3 regions of the Bradyrhizobium australafricanum genome follow, and region 3 is predicted to be linked to each of the others. Evidence: predicted binding sites of a transcription regulator. Region 3 holds the regulator's gene; each other region holds the start of a gene.
The links. The regulator PhoB, encoded in region 3, activates phosphate uptake and scavenging genes when phosphate is short. The targets are predictions, from matches to a motif close to TGTCATNNANCTGTCAT.

Region 1 (3,716 bases), on a different contig from region 3:
CGCGCAGGTTTCTGAACATGTTCGACAACGCCGCCGCTTCGGCACAGTCACCATCGTCGTCGTTCAACGCGCTGCGAGAGGCGGCTGAACGTCTCCGGATTGTCGGCGCAACCCGGCGCCGACCTGCCGCCACGCGACAGGCCGCACACGGCCGACGAAGCGGCCGAGGTAGTGGACTCGCCGTCCCGTCCCGATCCTCACAGCACCTTGCGCTGTGCGAGGTTCTTCATCAGCGCACCGACGCCGAAGGTCCAGGGCTCGCATTCGTCGCTATTGCGCATCCGGTTGACCAGCTTGCCGAGCTGCGGCGCGGCGATGGTCACGATGTCGTCGCGCTTGTGGGTAAAACCCTCGCCCTTGGCATCGCGGTCCTTGACCGGCGCGAACATCGTGCCGAGGAACAGCGCAAATCCATCAGGATATTGATGCACGGGGCCGATGGTCTGGGCGACCAGGTCGGTCGGATCGCGGCTGATCTTGCTGATCGAGGAATGGCCCTCGAGCACGAAGCCGTCTGCGCCAGTCACGGTCAGGCCGACATCCATCTTCCTGACGTCGTCGAGCGAGAAGGTCTGGTCGAATAGCCGGAGCAGCGGACCGATCGCGCAGGAAGCGTTGTTGTCCTTGGCCTTCGACAGCAACAGCGCCGAGCGCCCCTCGAAGTCGCGCAGATTGACGTCGTTGCCCAGCGCGGCGCCGACGATCTTGCCGGCGGCGGAGACAACAAGCACGACCTCCGGCTCCGGATTATTCCAGGTCGACTTCGGATGCAGCCCGGCATCCATGCCTGATCCGACCGAGGACAGCGTCGGCGCCTTGGTGAACACTTCGGCGTCGGGACCGATGCCGACCTCGAGATACTGGCTCCAGGCATTCTGATCGATCAGCACCTGCTTCAGTTTCATCGCCTGCTCGGAGCCGGGCTTCAGCTTGGAGAGATCGTCGCCGACCAGGCGCACCACCTCCTTGCGGATCGCGTCCGCCGAGGACGGATTGCCGCGCGCCCGCTCCTCGATCACGCGCTCCAGCATCGAGATCGCGAAGGTGACGCCGGCGGCCTTCAGCACCTGGAGATCGACCGGTGCCAGCAGATGCGGCCTGGTCTTGTCGCGGCCGTCGGGCGGGGTGTTGGCAAGGATCGCCTCGAAATCGCCGATCCGCTCGCCGCGCGTGGCGCGCAGCGCGGCCGCGGGATCGCCTTCCTCGCAGAGCGAGCTCACCGTCGGGAACCGCGCCGTGACGTCGAACACGCCGTCTGCCCGCACCGCGACGACAGCCGGCCCGCCGGCCTGCGGCAGCCAGACCCGCCCGACCAGCGTGCCGGCGGTGCCGTCCTCCGGCAGGACGTCTTTTGGCGTGAGCGAAATCATCGGCACATCTCCCTTTTTGGTTTTGTCGGCTTGTTAGCACAGTCCGCCCGGCGGCGTGAAACAGCGGTCACGGCATTGTCATAGAGGGGTAACATCGCCCGTCAATGCTGCCGTCCGATCCATCTAACACACTGAAAGACGGACCTTCATGACGACCTCCGCCCTCACCGACGAAGCCTCCCGGGATGAAGCCTTGCGCGACGAAGCCTTGCGGGATGAAGCCTTGCGGGATGAAGCCTTGCGGGATGAAGCCTTGCGGGATGAAGCCTTGCGCGCCCGCATCCATCAGGAGATGGCCGACAGCCTCGACGAGGAACTCGAGCTCGAGCTCGACGACATGAGGCTCGACGAGCTCGACCATGACGGCGCCGCCGGCGGGCCGTCGATCGACCGCAAGTTCTATTTCCGCGAATTGCTGCGGCTGCAGGGCGAACTGGTCAAGCTACAGGACTGGGTGCAGCACGAGAAGAAAAAGGTCGTCGTGCTGTTCGAGGGCCGCGATTCCGCCGGCAAGGGCGGCGTGATCAAGCGCATCACCCAGCGGCTCAACCCACGGGTCTGCCGGATCGCGGCGTTGCCGGCGCCCAACGAGCGCGAGCGCACGCAATGGTACTTCCAGCGCTATGTCTCGCATCTGCCGGCCGGCGGCGAGATCGTGCTGTTCGACCGCAGCTGGTACAACCGCGCCGGCGTCGAGAAGGTGATGGGGTTCTGCAGCGACGAGCAGTATGAGGAATTCTTCAACTCGGTGCCGGAGTTCGAGCGCATGCTGATCCGCTCCGGCACCGTCCTCCTGAAATACTGGTTCTCGATCACCGACGAGGAACAGGCGTTCCGCTTCTCGATGCGGATCCAGGATCCGCTGAAGCAGTGGAAGCTGAGCCCGATGGACGTCGAGGCGCGGACCCGCTGGGAGCTCTACACCAAGGCCAAGGAAACGATGCTGGAACGCACCCACCTGCCCGACTCGCCATGGTGGATCGTCGACGCCGTCGACAAGAAGCGCGCCCGGCTCAACTGCATCTCGCATCTCTTGAGCCAGATCCCCTATCAGGCGGTCACTCACCAGCCGGTGGTGCTGCCGCCGCGCGTGCGCAACCCGGACTATCACCGCGGCCCGATCCCGCAGGAGATGTACGTGCCCGGACGATATTGATTCTGGGCACGAGCACGCTCTGTCCTCCCCCGCTTACGGGGGAGGATCACTAAATCGCGATAGTAGATTGTGAGGCAGCTCACTGGTCCTTTTGCGCCCTCCCTCTAAACCAGAGGTTGCTCGCAATTCGCGGGCTAGAAGGAGGCGTACGCTATGTTGAAAGAACATCTTGAAAGCAAAAGCTCGGCGACCGACCAGCCAGAAAGCTATAAGGGTGTTGCGACACATGCTATCCAAACCCTTGACCTCAGTTGGAGCGCGCCTATTCGTTACGGCGATTGCAAGCTGTCCGGCTTCTTGAACGGCACCCTGAACAACGGCCCCACTCTCAGGCTTCGTTCTGACGGAACAGCAGAATTGCTGGCAAAATTTTTCTCGACCGACGACGGTGATGTTTGGGTTATCGATCGTCTCGTTCTTTTGGACATTCACGGGACGGTGCTTTTTCAATTTCCACACCTTTCAAGCCCAGAAACCCAGACAGACAACCAAGTGCTCGATTGGGTAGCCGAACTGAGCTTCCCCGCCGTTTTCTTTTCTTCGGTCACAGGGGCGAACATGACCTATCGTTGCTAACCCCTAAGGGCGCGGTTCGCGGCTTATTCGACCTCCCCCACAAGCGGGAGAGGTGAAGTCCGGCACGTAGGCGACCGCGCCCTCGCCTCGCCTACCAATGGTGCAGGCGCGCGCACTTGCTGGCACCGGATACCGACGCTAGGCTTCCCCCGATCTGGTGCAGGGAGGCCCGCTTGACTCAATCCGACGACATCAAAATCTCCGAAGATCGCCGCGACGCGCTGCGCTATGCGCTCGGGATCGGCAGCGGCGCGGCGCTCGCGGCCGCGATGGCAACGCCGGCCTCGGCGCAGACGCCAGCCGACAACACGCTGGATCGCATCCGGGCCAACAAGGTGCTGCGGATCGCGGTGCTGCCGGGCGAGCTGCCCTATTTCAACAAGGACCTCGCCTCGGGCACCTGGTCCGGCTTCTCGATCGAGATGGCCAACGATCTGGCCAAACTGCTCGACGTCAAGCTGGAATATGTCGAGTCGACCTACGGCAATTCAATCCTTGATCTGCAGGCCAACAAGATCGACCTCGGCTTCGCGCTCAACCCGACGCCGCAGCGCGCGCTGGTGGTCGATTTCACCAATCTGGTGTTTCCGCATCCGTTCGGCGCGATGCTGAAG
Region 2 (3,716 bases), on a different contig from region 3:
GCCATTTGAACACCGGGAGCACCGGCAGCCGCGCCAGATCGATGCCGACGCCGAGATGCTTCGGCAGCACGCGCGGAATGTTGTCGGTGAAGCCGCCGCCGGTGATGTGGGCGAGGCCCTTCACGGCGCCGGTGTCGCGGATCGCGCTCAGGCAGGATTTCACATAGAGCCTGGTCGGCGTCAGCAGCGCGGCGCCGAGCGTCATGACCGGCGCGAACGGCGCCGGCGCGTCATAGGCAACGCCGGACTGCTCGACGATCTTGCGCACCAGCGAATAGCCGTTGGAGTGCACGCCGGAGGAAGCCAGCCCGATCACGGCATCGCCCGCCGCGATATTCGCGGTCGGCAGCAAGGTGCCGCGCTCGGCCGCGCCGACCGCAAAGCCGCCGAGGTCGTAATCGCCGTCCTTGTAGAGGCCGGGCATCTCGGCGGTTTCGCCGCCGATCAGCGCGCAGCCGGATTCCCGGCAGCCCTCGGCGATGCCGGCGACGATCTGCGCGGTGGCCTCCGGATGCAGCTTGCCGCAGGCGAAATAGTCGAGGAAGAACAGCGGTTCCGCGCCCTGCACGACGAGGTCGTTGACCGACATCGCGACCAGATCGATGCCGATGCCGCCATGAATGCCGGTCTCGATCGCGATCTTCAGCTTGGTGCCGACGCCATCGGTCGCGGCCACCAGGACCGGATCCTTGAAGCCGGCGGCCTTGAGGTCGAACAGCCCGCCGAAACCGCCGATCTCGGCGTCCGCGCCAGGCCGCGCGGTGGCCCGCACCATCGGCTTGATCAGATCGACCAGTCGATTGCCGGCGTCGATATCGACACCCGAATCCGCGTAAGTGAGCCCGTTTTTGCGCTCGGTCATGCCCAATTCCAGATGATCAGGGGCTGGTTACGAGGAATTCCGCCCCCGCGCAATGGCTCGCGGCGCTGCTGCCGCGATACTATGTAGATAACACAAGGCGGCTGCGCAAAAGAGCCGGATATCGAGTAAAATCAGGCTTCTAGCCGGGAAGCGATCCAAGTTGAGCATTCCGAACATCATCACCCTCGGCCGCATCATCCTGGTGCCGGTGATCGTCTGGGCCATCGTGTCCAGCCAGATGGAGATTGCGTTCGCGATCTTCGTGATCGCCGGCGTCTCGGACGCGGTCGACGGTTTCCTCGCCAAGCGCTTCAACATGACGAGCGAGCTCGGCGCCCTGCTCGATCCGCTCGCCGACAAGGCGCTCCTGGTGTCGATCTATGTCGCGCTCGGAATCTGGGGCGCGGTGCCGCGCTGGATCGTGATTCTCGTGGTGTCGCGCGACATCATGATCGTCTCCGCCGTGATTGTGTCATGGTTGTTCGACAAGCCGGTCGAGATGAAGCCGCTGATGGTGTCGAAGCTGAACACGGTGGCGCAGGTCGCGTTCGCAGCGCTGGTGCTGGCCTCGCTCGGCTTCGGCTTTCAGCCGCACCCTTACGACCTGATCCTGATGGGCCTGGTCACGATCTTTACTTTGGGTTCGGTGTCCCTCTATCTCGTGGAGTGGGTGCGGCACATGAGCACGATCGAAGCTCGGTAGGCGGGATCCGGAAAAGTAGAAGCCGGTTTTCCCGCGACAAACGCGACGCGTTTGCGCATGGCTAAAATGAAGTGGTTCGGAGACTTGCGTGGCCAGTAGCGTTCAACCTCGTCAATTGGCCTTGGCCCTGCCGCACGAGGAGAAGCTGACCCGCGACGATTTCCTCGAGGGCCCTGCCAATGAGGCGGCGCTGGCGCTGATCGACGGCTGGCCGGACTGGCCGAACCGAATCATGCTGCTGGTCGGGCCTGACGGCTCCGGCAAAAGCCACCTCGCCGCGATCTGGGCCGAGACCGCCGGTGCGCGCTCGACCGCGGCGCATGCGCTGACCGCCGACACGGTGCCGACCGCGCTTGCGACCGGTGCGCTGGTGGTCGAGGATCTGAGGCCGTCGGATTTCGACGAGCGCGCGATGTTTCATCTGATGAATCTGGCGCGCCAGGACGATGCCTACGTGCTGATCACGGCGCGCATTCCGCCCTCGGCGTTCGAGATCGAATTGCGCGACCTGCGGTCGCGGCTCCGCGCGGTGCCGACCGTGACGCTGCTGCCGCCGGACGACCAGCTGTTCCGCGGCCTGATCGTCAAGTTCTGCGCCGACCGCCAGATGAGCGTGGACGAGCCGCTGGTCAGCTATCTGAGCAGCCGGATCGAGCGTTCCTACGTTGCCGTCCGGCAGGCGGTCGAGCTCCTGGATACCGAGGCACTCCGGCTCGGCCGTCCGGTCACGCGGGCGCTGGCGGCGGAGCTGTTGCGCGATGCCTGATCCATCCCCGCGGCTTGACGGCGCAGGCGAGCGGAACATCAATGTCATCGAAACGTCATCGCAATATCACATGGTCTCTGCGGCTCTCGGCTAGACCGCCCTGGCCCCTGCCCTGAATTGGACCAGCACTTGATGGACTCGGTACAAGCCACTGAAATCAAAGAAAAAGAGGCGGAATTTCCCGCCATTCCCGCAATCGCGACCAGCCCCGAGCGCTTCATTAACCGGGAGCTCTCCTGGCTGCACTTCAACCGGCGGGTGCTCGAGGAATCGGTCAATCTCGGCCATCCCGTGCTGGAGCGGGTCCGCTTCCTGTCGATTTCGGCGAATAACCTCGACGAGTTCTTTATGGTCCGTGTCGCCGGCATCAAGGCGCAGGTCCGCGAGGGCATTACCGAGCGCAGCCCGGACGGCCTACTGCCGGCCGATCAGCTCGTGATGATCAACAAGACAGTCTCGCAGCTCGCCTCCGACCAGCAGGCGATCTGGAGCGACCTGCGGGATATCCTGGCCAAGGTCGGCATCCAGCTGGTCGACGGCCGCGACGTCACCAAGTCCGAGCGCAGCTGGATCGAGGATCACTTCCTCCACAGCATCTTCCCGCTGCTGACGCCGCTGGCGATCGACCCGGCGCATCCCTTCCCGTTCATCCCGAATCTCGGCTTCACGGTGGCGCTGCAATTGTCGCGGATCTCCGACGGCAAGGCGATGAACGCGCTGATCCGCATGCCCGGCAAGATCGACCGCTTCATCCGCATCCCCTCCACCAAGGAAGGCGCGCCGGCGCGGCTGATCACGCTGGAGCAGGCCACCGGTCTCTTCATCGGCCGCCTGTTCCCCGGCTACACTGTCAAGGGCCAAGGCGCATTCCGCATCATCAGGGACTCCGAACTCGAAATCGAGGAAGAGGCCGAAGACCTCGTTCGCCTGTTCGAGACCGCGCTCAAGCGGCGCCGCCGCGGGTCGGTGATCCGGCTCGAGATCGAGGCCACGATGCCAGAGGAGCTGCGCATCTTCGTGCAGCACGCCTTGTCGGCAGCAGACGACGAAGTGATCCTGGTCGACGGCGTGCTGGCGATGAACGAGCTGTCGCAGCTCACCCGCCTCAATCGCCCCGACCTCGAATTCCCGCCCTATGTGCCGCGCCACCCCGAGCGGGTGCGCGATCATGGCGGCGATATCTTCGCCGCCATTCGCCAGAAGGACCTCGTGGTCCATCACCCCTACGAATCCTTCGACGTCGTGGTGCAGTTTCTACAGCAGGCAGCACGCGATCCCGACGTGGTCGCGATCAAGCAGACGCTCTATCGCACCTCGAACAACTCGCCGATCGTGCGGGCGCTGGCGGAAGCCGCCGAAGCCGGCAAATCGGTGACCGCGCTGAT
Region 3 (3,716 bases):
TTCCGCTGCCGGAAGCGCCGCCGAAAGTCACGGTGCGCAATCTCAACTTCTATTACGGCGAGCACCACGCGCTGAAGAACATCAACCTGACGCTCGGCACCAACCGCGTCACGGCGTTCATCGGCCCGTCCGGCTGCGGCAAGTCGACCCTGCTGCGCATCTTCAACCGGATGTACGACCTCTATCCGGGCCAGCGTGCGGTCGGCCAGCTGATGCTGGACCAGACCAACATTCTCGACCCCAAGCTCGACCTCAACTTGCTGCGCGCGCGGGTCGGCATGGTGTTCCAGAAGCCGACGCCGTTCCCGATGACGATCTACGAGAACATCGCCTTCGGCATCCGCCTCTATGAGAAGATATCGAAGTCCGAGATGGACGACCGGGTCGAGAAGGCGCTGCGCGGCGGCGCGCTGTGGAACGAGGTCAAGGACAAGCTGAACGCCTCCGGCCTGTCGCTCTCCGGCGGCCAGCAGCAGCGCCTGTGCATCGCGCGCACCGTGGCGGTGCGCCCCGAGGTGATCCTGTTCGACGAGCCGTGCTCGGCGCTCGACCCGATCTCGACCGCCAAGGTCGAGGAACTGATCCAGGAGCTCTCCGAGGACTACACGATCGCGATCGTCACCCACAACATGCAGCAGGCGGCGCGCGTCTCCGACAAGACCGCCTTCATGTATCTCGGCGAGCTGATCGAGTTCGACGACACCAACAAGATCTTCACCTCACCGAGCGATCGGCGCACCCAGGACTACATCACCGGCCGGTTCGGTTGACCGGCGCATGATCCGGAAAAGTGGAAACCGGTTTTCCGATCAGGTCATGCTAAAATTCAGGACACGAAGCCATGATCCCCGGGATCATGGTTGAGGGAGACAAGCGATGGCTTCTGAACATACCGCCAAGGCATTCGACAGCGACCTGCAGGAGTTGACCCGCCTGGTCGCCGAGATGGGCGGCCTGGTCGAACGGATGATTACCGAGTCGGTCGACGCGCTGATCCGTCGCGACGTCGCGCTCGGCAAGCGCGTGGTCGCCGCCGACATCGAGATCGACAATCTGCAGCGCAACATCGAAGAGCGGGCGGTGCTGACGATCGCCCGCCGCCAGCCGATGGCGATCGACCTGCGTGAGATCGTCAGCGCGATGCGCGTCGCCACCGACCTCGAGCGGATCGGCGACCTCGCCAAGAACATGGGCAAGCGCGTCGCGGCGCTGGAGAGCGATTTCCAGCCGCTGAAGTTGATCCGCGGCCTCGAGCACATGACCGACCTCGTGCTGTCGCAGGTCAAGTCGGTGCTCGACGCCTACGCCGCGCACGACCTGCCGGCGGCGATGAACGTCTGGAAGGGCGACGAGGAGGTCGATGCGATCTGCACCTCGCTGTTCCGCGAACTGCTCACCTACATGATGGAAGATCCGCGCAACATCTCGTTCTGCATCCATCTGATGTTCTGCGCCAAGAACATCGAGCGGATCGGCGATCACGCCACCAATATCGCCGAGACCGTGTTCTACATGATCGAGGGCCAGCAGATCACCGACAAGCGCCCGAAGGGCGACATGACCACTTTTGCCACCACGGTGCCGGGCAACTGAGGCATGATCGGCAAGCACGGAACCGGCAAGAGCGAAACTGGATGATCCTCGCGAAAAATCGTTTCCGCGGGGACTATGCTCAAGGAAGTAAGCGTTTCGGTTTGCGTCTGGGCAACGGATCACCACAGAGAAAGAACTTAAACCGATGAGCGCACGCATTCTGGTAGTCGAAGACGAGGAAGCGCTGACGACGCTGTTGCGCTACAATCTCGATGCGGAAGGCTACGATGTCGAGACGGTGGGGCGCGGCGACGATGCGGATACAAGGCTGAAGGAGCGCGTTCCCGACCTCGTGGTGCTGGACTGGATGCTGCCGGGCCTGTCCGGCATCGAACTGTGCCGCCGCCTGCGGGCGCGGCCCGAGACCAAGCAGCTTCCGATCATCATGCTGACCGCGCGCGGCGAGGAAAGCGAGCGCGTGCGCGGGCTTGCCACCGGCGCGGACGATTACATCGTCAAGCCGTTCTCGGTGCCGGAGTTGCTGGCGCGGGTGAAGGGCCTGTTGCGCCGCGCCAGCCCGGAGCGGCTTGCGACCGTGCTGACCTACGGCGACATCGAGCTCGACCGCGAGAAGCGCCGCGTGGCGCGCTCGGGCCGTCCGATCGATCTCGGGCCGACCGAGTATCGCCTGCTCGAATTCTTCCTCGAGCATCCCGGCCGCGTGTTCAGCCGCGAGCAACTGCTCGACAGCGTCTGGGGCCGCGACATCTACATCGATGAGCGCACCGTTGACGTGCATATCGGCCGCTTGCGCAAGCTGCTCAATCCGGGCCGCGAGCAGGATCCGATCCGCACCGTGCGCGGCGCCGGCTACGCGCTCGACGACCGCTTTGCCAAGGCCGAGCCGCAGCCGTAACGGCCATGCGGCATTCATAAACCGCAACACTACGTCGTCCCGGCGCAAGCCGGGACCCATACGCCGCGGCCAGCGCAATCGGCACGCGGCCAGACGGCTTTCTAACAACACCCATTCGTGGTTATGGGTCCCGGCCTGCGCCGGGACGACGCTGGTGATATAGCCGGGCTACGGATCACACAAAAAAAATCCCCGCTTTCGCGGGGATTTGTTTTTGAGGTTTTCCGTCGTTTTCCCGAGTGCTCACTTGATCTGCGGTTTCGCCGACGGCCGGCGGCGATCGGCGGCGGGCTGGTAGGCGACGCGCGAGTGATGCGCGCAATAGGGCAGGCCGGCGAGCGCCTTGCCGCCGCAGAAGAAGAATTCCGGGCTCGAGGGATCGCCGACCGGCCAATGACAGGTGGCCTCGTTGAGCTCGAGCAGCGAGAGCCGCTGGCTCATCGGCACCACATTGTCGTAGGAGATCGGATCGGGCTCCATCTCGACCTCGAAGGCGTGCGCCAGCGCGGTGTTGCCGCGCGAGACCGGACGCGCCACCCGCATCATGTGCTGGGCCGGGCGAGCCTTGCGCTGCCGCGGCGCGGCCGTGGAGGGTGCCTTGGCGCGGCCGGAGAGGCCGAGCCGATGCACTTTGCCGATCACGGCGTTTCGCGTCACATTGCCAAGTTCCGCCGCGATCTGGCTGGCCGACAGGCCGGACTCCCAGAGTTTCTTCAGCTGCTCGACGCGATCGTCGGACCAGGTCAATACAGTCATCGCATTCTTCCCTTCGCGCAGCGCCGGCCAATCATTGGAGCGGCGCTGCGAGCCAATCTGGACAAATATCCCTGCGGCCAGAATCCCTTAGCCCTCGCCGGGCACGGTGTTGCGCCCGAACGTTTACGCGAGACACGAAGGCTACTTAGAGGGTCCAGTACCGCCGCACGAGATGTCGTACCCGACAGGCCAAACGCTACAATATGGCGTGACTCTGGCGCAAGAGTCCGCGGCCGTGCGTCCACATGTTCCCACACAGTTAAGCATCGCGATGAGGCTTTTCCACCGCACCGGAATGCTCCGGATTGCGCTCGTTTCGCATTGCAGGAAGGCCACTTCGTGGCGATTGACACTTACCGACCGCAGCATAGAATGCCCGCCACGTGCCGCCCGCAAAGGCGGCCGTTTTGTTTTCCGAAGCTGGCCGTTGCTGCGCTGGCGTCAAGGCGCAGCGGCAATTGTCGGCTTAAAAACCGTCAGTGATCGCCATGACCAACGCTGCCACGTCGCA

Region 1: a site for PhoB is predicted at 1,447-1,463, ahead of ppk2 (polyphosphate kinase 2). Genes of this name have one in related genera too.
Region 2: a site for PhoB is predicted at 2,374-2,390, ahead of J6525_RS28810 (RNA degradosome polyphosphate kinase). Genes of this name have one in related genera too.

Annotation. Positions count from the first base shown of each region.
Region 1 covers NZ_JAGKJL010000006.1:960-4,675, forward strand. The annotation lists gene J6525_RS07410 (fumarylacetoacetate hydrolase family protein) at 198-1,370, opposite strand; gene ppk2 (polyphosphate kinase 2) at 1,663-2,526, shown strand; gene J6525_RS07420 (DUF6294 family protein) at 2,680-3,102, shown strand; gene J6525_RS07425 (transporter substrate-binding domain-containing protein) at 3,276-3,716, shown strand, end outside.
Region 2 covers NZ_JAGKJL010000038.1:7,265-10,980, reverse strand. The annotation lists gene purM (phosphoribosylformylglycinamidine cyclo-ligase) at 1-862, opposite strand, end outside; gene J6525_RS28820 (CDP-alcohol phosphatidyltransferase family protein) at 1,023-1,565, shown strand; gene J6525_RS28815 (P-loop NTPase family protein) at 1,654-2,331, shown strand; gene J6525_RS28810 (RNA degradosome polyphosphate kinase) at 2,464-3,716, shown strand, end outside.
Region 3 covers NZ_JAGKJL010000048.1:40,826-44,541, reverse strand. The annotation lists gene pstB (phosphate ABC transporter ATP-binding protein PstB) at 1-770, shown strand, start outside; gene phoU (phosphate signaling complex protein PhoU) at 877-1,593, shown strand; gene phoB (phosphate regulon transcriptional regulator PhoB) at 1,739-2,449, shown strand; gene J6525_RS32870 (GcrA family cell cycle regulator) at 2,693-3,205, opposite strand; gene J6525_RS32865 (aspartate aminotransferase family protein) at 3,694-3,716, shown strand, end outside.